Regions from separate parts of the Cobetia sp. 4B genome, predicted to be linked through region 2. Evidence: predicted binding sites of a transcription regulator. Region 2 holds the regulator's gene; the other holds the start of a gene.
The links. Region 2 encodes LexA, which represses DNA repair genes until DNA is damaged. Its sites were predicted from a motif close to TACTGTNTANNTANACAGTA; they were not measured.

Region 1 (3,412 bases), 860 kb from region 2:
GGCGACTTCGATGATGGAGATATCGAAGGTACCGCCGCCCAGGTCGTAGACCGCGATGGTCTTGTCACCACGAGACTTGTCCATGCCGTAGGCGAGGGCTGCGGCAGTCGGCTCGTTGATGATGCGCTTGACGTCGAGACCCGCGATGCGGCCGGCGTCCTTGGTCGCCTGACGCTGGGAATCGTTGAAGTAGGCCGGCACGGTGATGACAGCTTCGGTGACTTCTTCACCGAGGTAGTCTTCCGCGGTCTTCTTCATCTTCTTGAGGATTTCCGCACTGATCTGCGGCGGTGCCATCTTCTTGTCTTTCACCTGCACCCAGGCGTCGCCGTTGTCGGCTTCGACAATCTTGTACGGCACCATCTTGATGTCTTTCTGAACCACATCATCCTTGAACTTGCGACCGATCAGGCGCTTGACCGCGAAGAGAGTGTTCTCCGGGTTGGTCACTGCCTGACGCTTGGCCGACTGGCCGACCAGAATCTCGTTGTCGTCGGTGTAAGCGATGATGGACGGTGTGGTGCGACCGCCTTCAGCGTTTTCGATGACCTTGGTTTTCTCGCCGTCGAGCACTGCCACACAGGAGTTGGTAGTACCCAAGTCAATACCGATGATGCGTCCCATAATCGTATACCTCGAATCTGTTGCTAGCCTGAAAGATAAGTCTGGATGTCGGCACCTTGTGTCGGTGCCTGAACTTGTTTCTCTAGATGGGGTCGCGTGTCAGGGTTTCAAGACCCGGCCGGGCAAATTTTCCCGGGCCGGATCGCCCTGAGCCCCCCCCACAGGGCGCGATCCAACGCCTATCGGGCGGCGGGAGCGCGCAGGCCTCAGGAGGCCTTGCTGACTGCCACCATCGCCGGACGCACCAGGCGGCCATTGAGGGTGTAACCCTTCTGCATCACGTCGATGACGCTGTTCGGCTCCGCGTCCGGGGACGGCACCATGGCGACAGCCTGATGGTATTCCGGATCGAAGGGCTCGCCGTGCGGATCCAGCTGCTCGACGCCTGACTTGTTCAGGGCATCCAGCTGCATTTTCAAGGTCATCTCGATGCCTTCGACGTGGGTCTTGGCCGCTTCGTCACCCGACATGGATTCCAGTGCCTTCTCGAGGGAATCCACCACCGGCAGCATTTCCTTGACGAACTTCTCCAGCGCGAACTTGCGCGCCTTCTCGGCGTCCTGCTCGGCACGACGGCGCGCGTTCTGCGCATCGGCAGCCGCACGCAGCGCCTGGTCCTTGGCTTCCTTGACGGCCTGCTCAAGCTCTTCGACCTGGGCGGCCAGCATCTCGGCTTCCGGGTTGTCCACCAGAGAGCCTTCGGCGCCGGTATCGTCGGCATCCAGTACGTTGTCGATCACTTCACCTTCCGGCGTTTCCGGCTGCGGCTCGGCATCGCGAGCGGCACGCTGAAGCTCTTCATCCATCGGGGTCTGCGGGTCCTGAGCCATGCTGATCTCCTGCGGGCCGGCGTCTATGCGCCATTGCCCTGATTCGTGGCCTGCTGAGCTTGTCGCGAAGCATCACGCGTACTGGCTGACAGACAGGCCATGAGTTGCCTTGAGAGGCAGCAAGGCCAGGCCATTGCTGCCGACTGAAAGTGTCAGTGCCTCTATATGGGGACAGCACATCGCTTCTCAAGCCTTGCCGCGGGCTTTTCTCCCCACTGAGTCCGGCATGGATTGAAGGCCACCCGAACGTGCTGTATAAAAAGCCATGTTCACTGTATAAACATACTGTATGGCGACACCGTAGCCCGCCCATCGAGTCCGGGTCCGCTGATGTTCCCCCAGCACGGCGTACGTCAAAGCCCCCTCGGAGGTAGTCATGCTGCTGCAACTCGCCATCCAAGATTTTGCCATCGTCGAAACGCTGGAACTCGATTTCCGCCGCGGCATGACCGCCATCACCGGCGAGACCGGTGCCGGCAAGTCCATCCTGCTCGGCGCCCTCGGCCTGTGTCTGGGCGAGCGCGCCGATGCCGGCAGCGTGCGGCATGGCGCCGACCGCGCCGACCTCATCGCACGTTTCGATATCAGTGAGCTTGGCGACGCCCGTCAGTGGCTGGATGAGCGCGAACTGGGCAGCGACGACTGCCTGCTGCGTCGCGTCATCACCGCCAGCGGCCGCTCCAAGGCCTGGATCAACGGCACGCCCTGCACCATCGCCGACCTGCGCGAGCTGGGCGAGCACCTGATCGACATCCACTCCCAGCACGCCCATCACTCCCTGCTCAAGGAAGAGACGCATCTGCGTCAGCTCGACGAATATGCGGGCCTGGAGACTCAGGCTGCCCAGTTGCGCGAGGACTTCCGTCACTGGCAGGAGGCGCATCGTCGCCTCAAGCGCATGAGCAATGATGGCGATGAGGTGCGTGCACGTCGCCAGCTGCTGCGCTATCAGGTCGAGGAGCTCGATGAACTGGCGCTGTGCGAAGGGGAGCTGGAAGCCCTGGAGCAGGAGCAGGAAACGCTGGCCAATGCCGAGCAGATTCTGGCCGAGGCGCAGTCCGCCGCCGAATGCTGTGATCACGACGAAGAAGGTGCGCTGTCACGCCTCAACCAGGCCCTGGCGCGCCTGGCGCATCTGCCGGGCAATGAGCATGGCTCACTGGCCAGTGCGCTGGGCATGCTCGAGGAAGCGCGCATCCAGATAGAAGAAGCGGCGCGTGAACTGCATCGCTTCGTGGAAGTCACCGAACTCGACCCCGAGCGCCTCGCCTTCGTCGATGAGCGCCTGAGCCGCATTCATCAGATCGCGCGCAAGCATCATGTGATGCCGGACGAGCTGCATGGCCTTCATCAGCGCCTGAGCGAAGAACTCGACGGCCTGGGTGGCGATGAGGAGGCCATCGAAGCCTTGCGCGAAGAAGTGGCTCAGCGTCGCGAGGCCTGGAAGGGGCTGGCGAGTGAGGTGAGCGCCAAACGCGCCACCGCCGCCCCGCAACTGGCCAGCGACATCCAGGACCAGCTGGCCTTCCTCGGCATGGGCAAGGCCACCTTCGAGGTCGCCATCGAGGCGCGGGAACGTCCGCAGCCCGAGGGCATGGAACGCATCCACTTCCGCATCAGCGCCAACCCGGGCCAGCCGCCACGTGCGCTGGCCAAGGTCGCCTCCGGCGGCGAGCTCTCGCGTGTGTCGCTGGCGATCCAGGTCGTGGCCGCCAGTCGCTCGACCATCCCCAGCCTGGTCTTCGATGAAGTCGATGTCGGCATCTCCGGCGCCACCGCCGAGATCGTCGGTCAGCTGCTGCGTCGCCTGGGCGACAAGGGCCAGGTGCTGACCGTCACTCACCTGCCGCAGGTCGCCGCACAGGCGCATCAGCACCTGCATATAGAAAAGCAGGCCGAGAAGGACACGACCCGCACCCACATGGCGCTGCTGGATGAAAGCGGCCGTGTGCGCGAGC
Region 2 (3,412 bases):
CCAGCGCGTCAGGGTCAGCCGCGGGGGGCGGCGTATCACGACTGCCACTCGGCGCGTCACTACGTATCTCAAGGCTCTGGCGCGAGAGGTCCACCGCTACCCAGCAGGCCATCAGCTGGCCGCCTGGGTGACCGCCTCACCATCCCCGAGCGAGGCCGGCAGCGGCGCTGCCATTGCCGCGACCACCACCGGACGCATGTGCTGGATCAGCTCGCGCACCGTGGTGTGATGGCCGTACTCGGCCTCCTCGATATCGCGCAGCGCATCCAGGCCCGAGAAGGTGAAGATCACGCTGCCGAGCATGAAGTGCAGACGCCAGAAGCGCTCGTTGTCCGGCAGATTAGGCGTCGCCAGCTTCAGAAGCTCGGCGAAGCGGCTGAAGACCGTGCCGTAATGCTCGCGGATATAGCGTCGCATGTGGCCCTGCCCCTGGGTATAGGCCAGCCCGAGCAGGCGCATGAAGGTACGCAGGCTGTTGCGCTCGGCCGGCACCTCCAGCACGGTACGCGCCATCACCTCCAGCAGGACCTCCAGCGGCACCTGACGCCCGGCGTATTGCTGCTCGACGCTGTCGAGTGCCGCGTGGAAACGCTCACTGAAAGGGTCGAGATAGCGCGCGAAGACCGCCTGGATCAGCGATTTCTTGGAGCCGAAGTGGTAGTTCACCGCCGCCAGATTGACCTTGGCCTTGCTGGTGATGTTGCGCAGTGAGGTCTCGGCGAAGCCGCGCTCGGCGAACAGCACCTCGGCAGTATCGAGGATGCGGGTAACGGTATCGGTCTGGGCCATGGGCGGAACCCTTGTCAGGTAGAAAAGGACTGGAGTCGTAGGTCACGGCGCAAGCCCCGCGCGGCGACTCTCTCATGAGGTGGTGCAGGTTCACCGCAAGGCGCGTTCGATCATGGCACCCGTGAGCACCGCCATCGGCGAACATTCGTTTGAAACACCTTGATTCTAGCGCGCCATGCCATGACTGACAATTCTCTCGCGTTTCAAACGCCAGAGGTTTAGCCAAGCCTGATATTCCCTCAACGCTGACCGAGCCGATTCAAGGGCTCGTCATGCTCGGTGACTGACCACCCCGCCAGAGCCAGGCCGGGTTCATCTCCAGGCATTCATCTCCAGGCATTCATCTCCAGGCATTCATCTCCAGGCATTCATCTCCAGGCATTCATCTCTAGGCATTCACCTCCAGACATTCCCTTCAAGAAAGAATGCCTCGGATATCGGCAGGAAAAGTCGCCAGACAGCGATATCCCGGCGACTACCTGCCCTTTGAGGCCACCACGCAAGCCACGATGCCTTGCATGACCGCCATGACTGGATACAATGACAGTTGTATGGATGCACACCCCGTGCCGTCAGCTCAAGATGCCGCCCAGGCCAAAGGCAATGCCATGACCCAGCCGCTTACTCCGCGCCAGCAGGATGTCTTCGACTTCATCATCAAGACCATCAAGTCCTCTGGCTACCCGCCGACGCGGGCCGAAATCGCCCAGGCGCTGGGCTTCCGCTCGCCGAATGCCGCCGAGGAGCATCTGCGTGCCCTCAAGCGCAAGGGCGCCATCGAGATGGTGCCGGGCACCTCACGCGGCATTCGCGTGCCGTCGCTGGCTGACGTCGACGACAGCGCCAACGATGGCCTGCCGGTGATCGGGGAAGTGGCCGCCGGCAGCCCGATTCTTGCCAGCGAGCATATCGACCGTCATTGTCCGCTACCGAGCGACTACTTCTCGCCGGCTGCCGACTACCTGCTGCGTGTGCGCGGCGTGTCGATGAAGGACGTGGGGATTCTGGAAGGCGACCTGTTGGCCGTGCACCGCACCACCAGCGTGCGTGACGGCCAGATCGTGGTGGCACGTCTGGGGGATGAGGTCACCGTCAAGCGCTTCCGCCGTGACGGGCACTACGTGTGGCTGGAAGCCGAGAACGAGGACTTCTCGCCGATCAAGGTCGACCTGCGCACGGACAGCCTGGAGATCGAAGGTCTCGGGGTGGGCGTCATCCGCGATGGCGGCCTGCACTGAGGCTTTGACCAGCAGCGCTTTGAGCAACGAGCTATGCCCAGCAGCACCTTTCTCGCAGAGCTCTGAGCAACAGAAAAGCCGCACGCATTGCACAAAAAAACCCGCCTCGAGGCGGGTTTTTTTGTGCGCGAAGCGCGAGCGATGAATCAGTGCACGATGCCTTCTGACTGCTCGTCCTCGTCTTCTTCGCCATCCCAGAGGCGAGTCCGGGTGATGGCGTGGTCGATCATCTCACGCGCGACCTCGAAACGATTGTCACGCAGCAGATCGGCGGCCTCGTCCGAAATGCGAATGCTGAGCAGCGGCTCACCTTCGCTTTCCGCGGCGCGCAGAATCACTTCACCATCTTCCATTTGCACAATTTCAAGTACGGCGGGATCGGACACGTCATTCCTCCTGCACGGCATCTCGCGAGATACCGGCGTCGTTGTAATCGTCAGCGCGACGGCTGGCAAGCCCGGCACCGCGTTGCCATCAGCGACGCAGAAAAAAGTACGACCACAGCCAGAGCCATGGTCGTACCGGAGAATGCAGGGCTTGCCACAATGCGATCAGTCTAGCACCCGTGAAGGCGAAACGTCACCCGATTGCCATGCGCCAGTCATCACCAGCGTGCAGCACCAGATCAACGCCTTGACCTACCACTCGACACTCGACTCGCGCAGCTGCGGCAGCAGCGCCTTGAATGCCGTGATGGCGGCGCTGAGACGCTCGGCCAGCGAGGCGCGCGAGGCTGCCGCGATGATCAGACCATCACCACGCGAACGCGATTCCTCGCGGCGAGCGACGCCGCCCTCTTCATGCAGGCGGGTCACATCCGCGACCAGCTCAGACAACCAGCTGTCGGGGCGCTCCAGCAGGCTGCGCAGCTGCTCGACCTCGGCGATGGGCGTCGGCGGCGACGCCAGGCGCTCGCGCCAGCTACCCTGCGGCCAGCGCGCCGTCACGGCACATTCTTCCAGCAATGACGCCAGCGCCAGCTCCAGCAGGGCGAGCGCGCCCTCTTCACCGGCCATGCGACGCGCCACGGCATGCTCATCGTCGCCAGAGGCTGCTGACTGGGCCAGCAGCAACTCGGCCTGATACAGCAGCTGATTGGTACGGGCACGCTGGCTCATCAGCTCTTGGCTCCCTTGCGCTTGTCCTCGACGACCCAGCGGCCGTTGTCGTAGGTCGCCTTCCAACCGGTCGCCTTGCCTTCCTCATCGGTCATGACGTACTGAGCCTTGACCTTGCGCGAGAAGCGAATCTGCGCCGGACGTCCGTCCGGGTCCTGATCCGGGGCCTCGAGAATGAAGTGATACTTCTCCGGCAGCTCGTCGGCATGCGCCTTGAGCTCCTTGACCAGCGGCGGACGCGTCTCGCGATTCTTGGGGAACTGACTG

Region 1: a site for LexA is predicted at 1,725-1,744, ahead of recN (DNA repair protein RecN). Genes of this name have one in related genera too.

Annotation. Positions count from the first base shown of each region.
Region 1 is NZ_CP059843.1:138,893-142,304, reverse strand. Features, by position in the region: gene dnaK (molecular chaperone DnaK) at 1-624, opposite strand, end outside; gene grpE (nucleotide exchange factor GrpE) at 831-1,454, opposite strand; gene recN (DNA repair protein RecN) at 1,831-3,412, shown strand, end outside.
Region 2 is NZ_CP059843.1:997,256-1,000,667, reverse strand. Features, by position in the region: gene H2O77_RS04255 (L,D-transpeptidase) at 1-112, opposite strand, end outside; gene H2O77_RS04250 (TetR/AcrR family transcriptional regulator) at 112-789, opposite strand; gene lexA (transcriptional repressor LexA) at 1,398-2,027, shown strand; gene H2O77_RS04240 (hypothetical protein) at 2,174-2,413, opposite strand; gene H2O77_RS04235 (DUF6586 family protein) at 2,666-3,145, opposite strand; gene topA (type I DNA topoisomerase) at 3,145-3,412, opposite strand, start outside.